3 regions of the Chryseomicrobium imtechense genome follow, and region 1 is predicted to be linked to each of the others. Evidence: riboswitches for the same ligand, from Rfam matches in the RefSeq annotation. Region 1 holds a riboswitch; each other region holds the start of a gene.
What was found. A riboswitch is a leader RNA that binds a small molecule or an ion and turns the genes downstream of it on or off. The one in region 1 is predicted to bind S-adenosylmethionine.
Positions count from the first base shown of each region.

Region 2: another riboswitch for S-adenosylmethionine. It lies ahead of AB5N96_RS07760 (methionine biosynthesis PLP-dependent protein); the one in region 1 lies ahead of metK (methionine adenosyltransferase).
Region 3: another riboswitch for S-adenosylmethionine. It lies ahead of metA (homoserine O-acetyltransferase MetA); the one in region 1 lies ahead of metK (methionine adenosyltransferase).

Region 1 is NZ_JBGOBM010000004.1:198,677-203,036, reverse strand. It holds gene AB5N96_RS05860 (NAD-dependent malic enzyme) at 1-305, opposite strand, end outside; gene AB5N96_RS05855 (alpha/beta hydrolase) at 361-1,149, opposite strand; gene AB5N96_RS05850 (gamma carbonic anhydrase) at 1,222-1,734, shown strand; gene metK (methionine adenosyltransferase) at 1,780-2,979, opposite strand; SAM riboswitch class I at 3,160-3,284, opposite strand; gene pckA (phosphoenolpyruvate carboxykinase (ATP)) at 3,475-4,360, shown strand, end outside.
Region 2 is NZ_JBGOBM010000006.1:112,008-116,367, forward strand. It holds gene AB5N96_RS07755 (bifunctional homocysteine S-methyltransferase/methylenetetrahydrofolate reductase) at 1-1,006, opposite strand, end outside; gene AB5N96_RS07760 (methionine biosynthesis PLP-dependent protein) at 1,003-2,115, opposite strand; SAM riboswitch class I at 2,196-2,303, opposite strand; gene AB5N96_RS07765 (PadR family transcriptional regulator) at 2,498-2,827, shown strand; gene AB5N96_RS07770 (DUF1129 family protein) at 2,824-3,510, shown strand; gene AB5N96_RS07775 (putative RNA methyltransferase) at 3,684-4,360, opposite strand, start outside.
Region 3 is NZ_JBGOBM010000019.1:3,227-7,586, reverse strand. It holds gene parC (DNA topoisomerase IV subunit A) at 1-173, shown strand, start outside; gene AB5N96_RS12870 (aminoglycoside phosphotransferase family protein) at 678-1,535, opposite strand; gene metA (homoserine O-acetyltransferase MetA) at 1,532-2,449, opposite strand; SAM riboswitch class I at 2,504-2,607, opposite strand; gene AB5N96_RS12860 (sporulation protein) at 2,662-3,045, opposite strand; gene AB5N96_RS12855 (AI-2E family transporter) at 3,048-4,250, opposite strand; gene AB5N96_RS12850 (LCP family protein) at 4,261-4,360, opposite strand, start outside.

The sequences.
Region 1 (4,360 bases):
GAACGCACATCAATGGTGCTCTTCATCGCAATTTTTCCACCTTCATGTGCTTTCAACACATCATCCGTCACTGCATGGATCTCAACGCCATTGCCAATTGACTCGATGTTTTGGATAACCGTTTGTAAATGTACTTCATCCCGACAAGTGACGGAAATATCGCGAACAGTTGTCAACGGACCGCTTTTGATCAACTTAATATCGCCAATATCCCCTTCCGCTGCTCCGATGGCAGAAGTGACAAGACCTAAATTTCCAACTTTTGATGGACTTTCTACTATAATATTACGAATGAGTTGCTGCATGATTCCTCTCCTTATAAGGTTTGTCATACGAGTATATCATATACGAGGTCAGACGTCATAGGACATAACCAAGCCGAAGAACGGCCAAATGAATGAAATCAATCGCACTCTTTGCTACAAATTCACGATCGGTATGTTGATGAATATCATGGCGCGCAGACGTCCATTCCGAGTAATGAAGCGTCGGGAATTTTTGACCCGCCATCCATGTGCGCACAGCTGGCACTGAAATCACTTTGTCCTCTGCTGCCAGTTGTAACCAAACAGGCACTGTCCATTCGCGTGAAGATTGTCCGACTGTTTTCATTCGCTCTTGCAATGCTTCATACCATTCCGTAGTGACCGTCGTATGTACGAGTTCGTCTTCCTGATATTCTTGTTGGAGAACGGCATCCGAAATATAGAGTTCAGCATCGAGTGGGAACTCAAGACGTTGATTGATTGTTAGTTTTGCTAAGCGGTTTGACCATTTCGAAGGGGTTGCTTTTAAGTCGATCCAAGGACTTGTCAGAAGAAGGCCTGCAACCGACTCTCTCGGTTTTCGCATATAGTGAAGAATCGTCGTGGCTCCGAATCCGTGCCCCAGTAAAAATATCGGTAAATGAAATTGGCTCGCATACTCTATGGCGCGCTCCAAATACAGTTCATATTCATCAATCGATTCATTATGGAGGCCTTTGTTCTTCGCGGCTTCTCCGTGACTTGGAAGATCACCCATGACAACATGGCAGTCGTTGCTTCGTAAGTATTCTATAACCCATGCGTAGCGTCTATGATGTTCCAATACATTATGGACGATAACGACAATGGCTTTCGGTTGGTTTTCGGTTTCCCATATCCACATGGCTACCTTCCCCTTTCTCATTCTGCTACACTTACTTTATAGTATAGCAAGGGTATAGAAAGGAAGTCTGTTATGATCTATCCATTTGGCGAAAAAACTCCAAATATCCATCCGTCCGTGTTTATTGCGGATTTCACGACCATCACAGGAGATGTAGAAATCGGTGAAGGGTCTTCAGTATTTTTCAACACTATCATTCGCGGCGACGTCAATGCGACACGCATTGGTCGTAAGGTCAACATCCAAGATCTTTGTTGCCTTCACCAAAGTCCTCAGTTCCCACTTGTCATAGAAGACGAAGTAACGGTCGGTCATCAAGTGACACTGCATAGTTGCACTATCCGGAAAGGTGCCTTGATTGGAATGGGTTCCATCATTTTAGATGGTGCAGAAATCGGAGAAGGTGCATTTATTGGAGCCGGTAGTCTCGTCCCTCAAGGAAAAATGATTCCTGCTGGTATGATGGCATATGGACGGCCAGCGAAGGTTGTGCGAGCTGTCAATGAGGAAGATAAGAAGGACATGGAGCGCATTGTGCGTGAGTATCATGAAAAGGGTCAATACTATAAAGGTTTGCAAGAATAACAAAAAAACTCCCAAGGAAGTAAATTCCTCGGGAGTTTCCTCATTTTATAAACCAGCTTTTGCTTTTAACTCAGCTGCTTTGTCTGTTTTTTCCCATGGTACATCGATGTCTGTACGACCAAAGTGTCCGTACGCAGCAGTTTGCTTGTAGATCGGACGACGAAGATCAAGCATCTTGATGATTCCCGCTGGGCGTAGGTCAAACAACTCGCGAATCCATGTTACCATGTCTGCTTCTGTTGCTTTTCCTGTACCGAATGTATCCACAGCAATTGAAACTGGCTGTGCTACACCGATTGCATAAGCAAGTTGCACTTCTACTTTATCCGCAAGACCCGCTGCTACGAGATTTTTCGCAACATAACGAGCTGCATATGCTGCAGAGCGGTCAACTTTTGTTGCATCTTTCCCAGAGAATGCACCGCCACCGTGACGTGCATAACCACCGTACGTATCAACGATAATTTTGCGGCCAGTTAAACCAGCATCTCCTTGTGGTCCACCGATTACGAAGCGGCCAGTTGGGTTGATAAAGTATTTCGTGTTTTCGTCAATCCACTCAGCCGGTACGACTGCGTTGATGACGTGTTCTTTCAAATCAGACTGAATTTGCTCTAGCGTAATTTCAGGAGCGTGTTGTGTAGAAATTACGATTGTATCGACACGCACTGGCTTGCCGTTTTCATCGTATTCAACAGTCACTTGTGTTTTACCGTCTGGACGTAAGTACTCAAGTGTTTCGTTTTTACGTACTTCCGATAAGCGGCGTGATAATTTGTGCGCCAAGCTGATTGGAAGTGGCATTAATTCTTCTGTTTCATTACAAGCAAATCCGAACATCAGACCTTGGTCACCCGCTCCGATAGCTTCGATGTCAGCGTCTGTCATAGACCCTTCGCGTGCTTCAAGTGCACGGTCTACTCCAGCCGCGATATCTGCAGACTGCTCATCAATTGCAGTTAAAACAGCAGATGTATCTGCGTCAAAACCGAATTTTGCACGTGTGTAGCCGATTTCTCGAACTGTTTCACGCACCGTTTTTTGAATGTCTACATAAGCAGATGTTGTAATTTCTCCAGCAACTAGAACAAGTCCAGTTGTGACGGTTGTTTCGCACGCTACACGTGCATTCGGGTCTTCAGTTAAGATTGCGTCAAGGATCGCATCTGAGATTTGGTCACAAATCTTATCCGGATGGCCTTCTGTTACTGATTCCGAAGTGAATAATCGACGTTGTGTCATGATATATTTCCTCCTTCTTGATCCTGCGGGATTGCTCCCGTGAATTGAACCGGTACTCATTCCCCATGGCAAGCCTAGAATACTTGAAGCTGTTTTGGATTTGGCGCATGGTTGAAGGCGTTCATAAATAATAAAATCCTTTCACTCACTAATGAGGAAAGGATGATTTCTTTGCACCTTTCACTCTTATCAATCAGGGGAATCCCCTGTCTCAGGTTGGGCACCTTTTCAATAAGTGTTGCATCTCTATCTTATTGAGGTTGCCGGGTTTCATAGGGCCTGACCCCTCCACCAGCTCGGGATAAGAGTATCCGTTCAATTTTCCATCATACGCATTCACCTATCGAAAGTCAACAAAAAACTGTGTGAAAGTCCCCACAAAAAAATCACTAATCAAGTGACGTATTAGTGTAGACTATTTAGTTTAATGTGTTATACTAATTCACATATTAGCATTCCGTCACTTCGGAAAATCTATTTAAGGATGGTATTTAACCTATGCAATCGATCGATACAAAAAGCGCAATTCAGTCTTTATTATCGGGAGACCAAGTCCACACGCAACTATCTGTAGCGGAACTTGTTGAACAAGCAACTGCTCGTGGTGAAGGTATGCTGACTTCAACTGGTGCACTACGTGCTGAAACTGGAAAGTATACGGGGCGTTCCCCAGAAGATAAATATATGGTAGATGAAGATATTTCACGTGATAAAGTAGATTGGGGTTCAGTCAACCGCCCAATCTCAAAAGAAGTATTCCAAAACTTATATGCAAAAGTTGTCGATTACCTACAAACAAAAGATGCTCTTTTCTTATTTAAAGGGTTCGCTGGTGCAGACGAAGCGTCTCGCCTACCAATCCAAGTAATCAATGAATACGCATGGCACAACTTGTTCGCCCATCAATTATTCATTCGTCCAACCGCTGAAGAGCTTGCTAACCACGAAGCACAATTCACAATCGTGAGTGCTCCAACGTTCAAAGCAGATCCTGCAGTTGATGGTACGAACTCTGAGACCTTCATCATGGTGTCTATTGAAGAGCGCATCGTACTAATCGGTGGTACGGAGTATGCGGGTGAGATGAAAAAATCCATCTTTGGTATTATGAACTACTTGCTTCCTGAGCAAGGGATTCTTCCAATGCACTGTTCTGCAAACGTAGGCGAAGAAGGCGACGTTACATTGTTCTTCGGTCTGTCTGGAACTGGGAAAACAACTTTATCTGCAGACAAAGGCCGTCATTTAATTGGTGACGACGAGCATGGTTGGTCAGATACGGGCGTCTTCAATATGGAAGGCGGATGCTACGCAAAATGTATCAACCTAACAGAAGAAAATGAGCCTGAGATCTATAACGCAATCAAATTCGGTACTGTTCTTG
Region 2 (4,360 bases), on a different contig from region 1:
ATCGGTCGGTATTTAAATGCTTTGGTGGGTCAAGTTCCACGAGAATTGTCGTTTCCTTCCGCACTTTTTGAAGTAGTGGGGACTCGGCTGAAACTTGCTCGATTTGTGGGTCAGATTTTTTTGCCGTGATTTGTTTAGTCGAAATCGGCGTGCGGTCGCCTAGAGTTTCTGCGATTGCTTGAATATGGCCAGGCGTTGTTCCACAACAGCCTCCGATCAAGTGGACACCTTGTTGTCTCAGCTCCTCCGCAATTTCTGCAAAATAGTGAAACTCTTCTGCGTACGAATAGCGACCTTCTTCCACTTGAGGAAGACTCGCATTCGGATAGACGGAGAGCAATGCCTTTTTGGGAATCGGAACTTGCTTGAGAGCACTCAGCATATGGAATGGACCCATTCGACAATTGACACCAACAACATCGGCTCCTGCAACTTCCAACTCTTCAAATGCTTGTGCAAGTGAATAGCCGTTTTGCAATACACCCACTTCATGCATCGACACTTCTGCGATAACCGGTAACTCACACTCTGCCTTTGCGATTTGCACAACGGCTTTTAGTTCTTCAAAATCGTAGTACGTTTCGAGTAACAGTGCGTCGACGCCTTCCATTAAGAAAATATAGAGCTGTTCTCTAAAACTGCGTTTGATTTCATCGAGTGGAATGTCTTGTTTGATTCCACGCAATCCTCCAAATGTTCCAAGGACGTATACCTCGTCCCCCGCAGCTTGTTTGGCAAGTTTTACTGCCGCTGTATTGATGGCTTTCACTTGTTCTTGCAAACCATAACGTGCGAGTTTCACGTAATTCGCTGCGTAGGTGTTTGTCTGAATCACTTCCGCTCCTGCTGCAATATACTGTTCATGTACACGCAGGACGTCTTCCGGGTGAGAAAGGTTTAGTTCTTCATTGCAGTGATCGACGCCGTACGAGTAAAGCAGTGTGCCCATTGCCCCGTCCGCCACTAAAACACGGTCTTGCAGTTGTTCCAAAAACGGTCGTTTCATTCGGCTTCACCTACTAACCCATCTAAAATATGTTGCAGTTCTGCTTTCAAATCGTCCACATGTTCAATGCCTACAGAAAAACGAAGAAGTCTTCCGCAGATTCCGACTCGTTCACGCTCTGCTACCGGAATATCGGCATGGGTTTGTGTTGTCGGGTAGGTGATGAAGCTTTCAACTCCACCAAGACTTTCTGCAAATGCAATGAGTGTAAGACCCTCGAGGAATTGTGGTACCCACTCTTCTTTCTGTAACCGAAACGATAACATTCCGCCTTTCCCTGGATACAACACGGAATCAATTGCTACGTGTTGTGTTAAGAACTCTGCAAGTTTCTGCGCATTTTGTTGTTGGCGCTCGACTCGGAGGCCCAACGTTTTAAGACTTCTCACTAACAGCCAACAGTCTAACGGACTAGGTACGGCCCCGATTGAATTTTGAATGATTGTGAGTTGCTCACCAAGCGCCTGTCCTTTTGTAATAACAGCACCTGCTAACACATCATTGTGGCCACCCAAATACTTCGTCGCACTATGAATGACAATATCTGCTCCTAGCGTGATCGGTTGCTGCAGAATTGGTGTATAGAAAGTGTTATCGACGATCAGCAGGATTTCGTGTCCTTTTGCCAGTTCGGCAACAGCTTGAATGTCTGTTTCTTTCATCAATGGATTTGTTGGAGATTCGATGAACACTGCTTTTGTGCGCTCAGTGATGGCAGCCTCGATTGACTGAAGCTTTGAAGTGTCTACGTAACGGAAGTGTAAACCCGTCCGTTCTTCTAACTGATGGAACAACCGATAGCTCCCTCCGTATAAGTCTTCGGATACGACTAGCTCATCACCCAACTTAAATAACTGAAGTACAGCGTGAACAGCCGCCATTCCTGAACTGAAGGCAAAACCATGATCACCTCTTTCAAGGTCCGCCAGTGTTAGCTCGAGGGAAGTTCGCGTAGGATTAGCAGTTCGCGAGTAATCATACCCCGTTGATTGCCCGATTCCTGGGTGGATGTAGGCTGTTGAGAGATGAATAGGAAGGCTTACTGCTCCGGTTGCTGAGTCACTTCGGTTCCCGGCTTGTGCGAGTTTGGTTTCTAGTTGATGTGTCATATTTACTCCTCCTAAGTAGTGGAAGGTATAGAAAAACGCCCTCTTATTAAAAATAAGAAGGCGTGTAATCAATTCTATCCCTCTTATCTATCAGAACACAATGGTTCTGCTGGAATTAGCACCATACTGCTTTGCAGCTGGTTGCTGAGGTGTCGTAGGGCCAGTCCCTCTACCTCTCGCGATAAGAAATTGCGTATTTAGTTCGGTCTTCAAAGCTTTTTACCACTTTAACGCATTGAAGGAAGATGTGTCAATAGAATTTCAAGCTTTTAGTTGACTTCCCATTTCTCACACAGTAGACTGTAATTAACTACTTTGCATTACCAAGTAGCTATTTTTTCACCCCGCTATCTTGCATTACAAACTAGCAAGGAGGAGCGCTATGACAGTTCGCAGTCAACTACTGAAAGGTTTTCTTGACGGATGTGTTCTTGCAGTTATCGATAAACAAACTGTGTATGGATATGAATTGTCCAGGAAGTTACAGGATTCCGGTCTTCCCGATGTCCCAGAAGGCACCATTTATCCGGTCTTATTACGGTTGCAAAAACAGGGCTTGATCGTCAGTGAAATGCGTCCATCTGAGTCTGGACCGAATCGCAAATACTATTCCATCACACAAAGTGGACAAGCCACATTGGCAACCATTCGCAACGAGTGGCAATTGCTGTCTGTCCCACTACATGCATTATTAAAGGAGGAAAGCGAATGAAAGCACATGAGTTAATCAAACTGAACAATGAAAAACGCGAGTTATTACATGTTCCAAATAAAGTGTATTACGAGCAATTGATAGTTTATATCCGAACGAAGCTTCTATTGTCCGAGCAAAAGAGTGAAGAAGTCTTGATGGATATGCTTGATCACTTGCTTGAAGCACAAGAAGACGGAAAATCTGCAAAAGATGTATTTGGAGAGGATCCAAAGGCTTACGCTGATGACGTCATCGAACAAATTCCACAAGAAGAGAAACGCGACATGGTGAAGTTTTGGGGACGCATGGCGTTCCAGCTGCTCGCATACTACTTTATCGCGCGCGGGGTTATTATGGCTGCGATTGCCTACTTCGATGAAATGCCAGATGATCGTATTTACTTGATTCCATCGTTGATTCAAGTTGGGTTGATGGTGTTCATTGTGTGGCTCTTGATCCGCTTAGTGTTCCGTCAATTGCACAAAACCTCGTTTGAAGAGGCAAGCTTGAAATCTCGTTGGAAAGAATATGTCGGCGCAGCTGTTTTAGGAGCTCTTGCTATGGCAGCAATCGGTCTCTCGAATTATTTCTTACCCTATTTCGGACCGTATGCACCCTTTCCACCAGCGTCTTCTATCGGTGTTGGGGCGATTTTCTTGTTAACATCGTGGATATTGAAGCGAACGGAGTGGGGTTCGTAAAGAGTTTGGGTGGGTGAGCGGGCGTTCATCGGACGTAACTAAGATTTATTCTACCCAAATCACGATTTGTTCTACCCAAACCGCAATTTATTCTACCGAAGTCGTATTATGGAAACTAATCACGCACTTTACAGAAAAAACAGGGTTCGCTCCTCGGAGCGGACCCTGTCCAATTAGCTTTTCTTCAACTTCCCGACCAAAACCGTCAAATCCACAGTAACTGATGGTAACGCCAGTTCGATAAACTCGTTCACTTGCTCAGGTGGTGCATTCCAAGTAAGAGGCGTCATCGCAATGAGGTCGCGCCACTGCTCATCGGTCAACTCGACACTATAGTTCTGTCGACTGACATGAACAGTCTCCAACGTCTTCTCAAACTGCTCTTTTGCGCCTTCGTTTTCATACGTTTCTTTGTCAGTTCCCGCATAAAAGAACTTCCTGAGTTCCTCTAAGTACTGTGCATTTGGAATCACCTTCACCACGTACCCACCAGCTTTCAGTATACGTCTAAACTCTTGATGGTTTGCTGGAGAAAGAATATTCAATACGACATCCACGGAGTGCTCTTGAACAGGAGATTTAGCCAAATCCGCAACGAGCCAGAGTGCATCGACGTCGTGATTCGTTGCTAATTGAATTCCTTCTTTCGCAAGATCTATTCCAATACCCCGACCACTTTTTACTTGTTCTAGAATACCTGCCAGATGTGTCCCTTCCCCGCAGCCCATGTCTACGAGTAGAGGTGATGACAAAGAGGACTCACCTTCTATCCACGTTGCAATCTCAGAAATCACCGGATTGAAAAATCTCGTTTCTGAAAGTAGTGCCTGTCTAGCTCTAAACAATTCTT
Region 3 (4,360 bases), on a different contig from region 1:
ATGTGGTGTACGTCTCAAATGCTGATTTTGTCATTCCTCATACAGCAGCTGGAGTTTCCGAGCCAATTGCTGTAAAAGAGATGAAATCTGTAGACCGCTATTCAAACGGTAGTTTTTTAGTTGACGTGGATCAAACTGGACCCGTGGAAAAACTAACTGTTAAGGAATTATAGTATAGAAGTAAACTAAAAAGCATTTTCTCTTGAGCTTTGAGAGGAAGTGCTTTTTGGTTTTCCTGGAGTTTGGTAAACACGATTAAAAGTTGGTTAGAAGGGAGGTATGGTGAGGAGAAATAAATCGTTTCGTCGCTGGAAATTGCATTTTCGTCGCCGTATGTGAGAAATACGTCGCTAGAATGGAAGTTTTCGTCGCTGGATTATGCTCATGCAGTGGATTCGGCGCTCAAGTTTGAATTTGCGTCGCAGTTATCACGATTTGCGTCGCTAGAATTAAACTTTTCGTCGCTCAAGGTAACTATCAAAATATCCAACGATTTTTCATTAGTTGATTAGATAAACTGGATGAAATTTCACATGCATGAAATCTTATTATTTCTCAAATATCTCATTGTTTCAAGTATACTACTTAATGAAACTTAACTTTAGATAATATATATTATGGAAACTAATTTTAAAAAATAACAATGGAGACCTCACTACACGGTCTCCTATCATCCACTATTTACTCATAATCCAATCAAGCATTTCAACTCGTTCACCAACCACGGGATCTCTATCTTCGACCATCCATGCATAATACACCGTTCCTAATGCTTTGATTGCATCCACTAATAAATTCTCTTCAAATCCATGCTCATCAATCAACAATTCAACTTTTAATTTAAATTCAACCAAGTTCTTGTTCTTATTAAATAAAAATTGCACACAATCATAATATCTATGACCAACGACGCCTTTTGGATCAATGATGACAAATCCACGCAAATCATCCCACAAAATGTTCTCATGATGCAAATCTCCATGTAAAATCGTCGTTTGCTGCAACTCATGAATTCTTTGTTTAGCGCGTTTTGCTTCTAATCGCCAATCTTCAGGAATCGCATCATAGTGAGTCTCTAAACTCTCAAACCATCGCTCAATTTGTGGTAACTGATTCAAATCGGTAGTTGGCACCTCCGTGTCATGCAACCTCCTCCACTGCTCCACAAATAAACGAACACTCGTTCTCGTTTCGGGAAATCGGACATTTAGTGTATAACCAGGCGATATATCTTCCATAATATAGTAGCCGAAGTCGGTGTTTTTAAACAAGAGCTGTGGTACTCCAAACGTTCCAAAGGCCTGCATAGCAACTGCTTCATTTGTGAAATCAGTACCGGGTATACCAACCTTCAAGACAACAGACTTCCCCTTCATCGTTGCTCGGGCTACATAATTGTAAGACAGGTTCGAAAATGGCGTCAGTCCAGTCAATTCATGTAAACAGGCGATCTTCTCAAGTTGTTTCGGGAGTTCTACTAGCCACACCTCGCCTCTCTTTCCGAACGCAACCCGGATCTTTTCTTCAAAGCTCATGACGAAGTGCTCCACTCAAAAGGGGTCTGCTGGTAGACATAATAATTTAACCAATTCGAGAACAATAAATGGGTGTGAGAACGCCACGTGTTTTGAGGATCTTTTGTTGGGTCATCATCAGGAAAATAATTCTCTGGCACTTCGCACTCCAATCCTTTTGCGATGTCTCGCTCATATTCATCTCGTAATGTCGTCGCATCATATTCTAAATGACCAGTTGCCATGATGTGGCGTTGGTCTTTTGATTGCACCAAAAACACACCCGCTTGATCTGAAACTGCTACTACTTCAAGGGCTGGCTGCTTCAAGAGTTTTTCGTAACTGACCGTCGTATGACGAGAGTGCGGTGCCAAGAACGTATCATTGAATCCGCGAACAAGCGGACTATGAGGTGTTAACAACGAGTGTGGGTAAACTCCCGAACATTTCTTCGGTAAATCTTCTTTCTCGATAGTAAACTCGTGATAAAGCACGGCCTGAGCTCCCCAGCAAATCGATAACGTTGATGTCACATGCGTCTTCGCCCAAAATAACAAGGTCACAATCTCAGGCCAGTAGGCCACTTCTTCAAAGGGCATTTGCTCGACCGGCGCGCCCGTCACAATCATTCCGTCAAATCGTCGGTCTTTGATATCCTCGAATACTGTATAAAACTGATCCAAGTGACTGCTACTGACATTTTTCGGTTGATAACTAGCCATACGTAAAAATGTCACATTCGTCTGAAGTGGCGTATTTCCAAGTAAACGCAGTAACTGATGCTCGGTTTTCTCTTTTTCCGGCATCAAATTGACAATGAGTACTTCAAGTGGACGAATATCTTGCGTGTGCGCGCGTTCTTGGTCCATCACAAAGATATTTTCATCACGGAGTTTTTCAATTACAGGTAAATCTTTCGGCAAATTGATTGGCATTGGTTTCTCTCCTTAAAAAAACACTCTACCCATAACAAGGGCAGAGTGTCGGTAGTATTATCTTCCAAGTCAGCACTTGATGGAGGAAGCACCTTTCTGTCAAACAGAGGTTGCTGAAGCGTCACCGGGCCATGTCCCTCGACTTCTCTTGATAATGAATATGCAATTTTGTATTGATGCGATTGTATCAAACGCAATCGTAAAGTTCAAGCCTACTCTTCGATATCAAATATCAATTCGTCTTCATCGCTCAAACTGCTTCCATCTGAGAAGAATGCAGTCGTAGTCAATACGAGCTGTGTCGCTTCTTCCCCTTCTTCTGGCACCCAGCGTTCATCCGGCATGATTTCAAACGGAATCATGAGCGTTCCTTTTGATGCCGGATTGCCGACTGGCTCAAAGGATAGTTTTGCAATCAATTCACGTTTTTCTTTCTTGCATACTTCTAAACGGATGTCTTCTACCTCTTCTTGCTGCTCCAGTCCCTCGATGTAAATGGTGCCGGATAAATTGATGCCATGTTCGATATACGGGTGATCGACCACCGTATCGATTTTGATAAGACCTTTTTCAATATGGGATTCAAACGAGTTCATACTTACTCCACCTTATTCGTTTTCGATAAATATTCGTAGTGATTCTCCACAACCGGTTCATAACGATTATACCGCATTTTAAATAACCGGAAGAAGTGAGTTACGATTACTTTAACTATAGTATACCCTGGAATCCCAAGGATAATGCCAGGCACTCCAAATAAGGAACCTGCTGTTACAAGTACGAATATGATGGTAATCGGATGAATATGCAACGTTTTCCCCATAATCTGCGGAGAAATGAATTTTCCTTCAACAAGTTGCACGACCGTCCATACAGCAGCGAGTTTGAGAAGCATGAATGGCGACTGCACGAGCGCAATAATTACTGCTGGTGTTATTGCAATAATCGGCCCTAAATAGGGAACCACACTCGTCACCATTGCAATAGCACCTAATAACACTGCATATGGCATCTGGATGATGCTAAATCCGATGAACACCATAATTCCAATAGCTGCCGATACTAACAGCTGACCCTGGATATACGAACTGATTTGACGGTCAATGTCTGCAAACACTTGAGCCGTCTCCTCACGCATACGCGGAGGCAATAGACGTAAAAAGTATTGTGGTAACTTTTCTCCATCTTTTAATAAATAGAACAAGATAAATGGAACGGTAACAATCGCAAGTACAAAACTTGTAATCGCTCCAATGAATGAACTGATACCCGTTGCAACACGTGCGAACGTATCTTGGAAGAACACCGCCAATTGACTTGGTATCTCTTGTATCCACTGATTGATATCTGCTTCTAGTGAATTATAAATCCCTGAAAACATCGATGTTTGTAGCCATATTGTAATGTTATTAATGAGTTGAGAAAAAACTTCTGGGAAGTTCTCAACAAATCGAATGGTCTGATCTTTTAAAAATGGGAACACCAAGAATACAAGAAGTGTAATCAATCCAATCACTGCTAAGAACAGAATCAGTATTCCCCAAATACGAGGAACCTTTATTTTCTCAAGTAAACGTAGAATCGGACGTAACAAGTAATACAAAATAGTCGCCAAAATAATCGGTAACACGACATTCCCTAAAAATACGGTGAATGGATTGAAGACAAACGATACCAAATCAAAGATAAAAATCGTCAACCCAATCAGTAGAAGCAATAACAAAGCAAAGATTGTATTTTTTCCGCCTAAAAATTGAATAAAGCGTGTATCAAAAAAACCTGGTTTCTTGTCATCAAACATAGAGATCCTCCTACTCTAAGAACTCAGCAATTGCTGCTTGTGCTGCTTGTTGATCAATTTCGATGACGCTTCCTGCATGACTGTATGAATTGTAGCGGTATTCTCCTTCT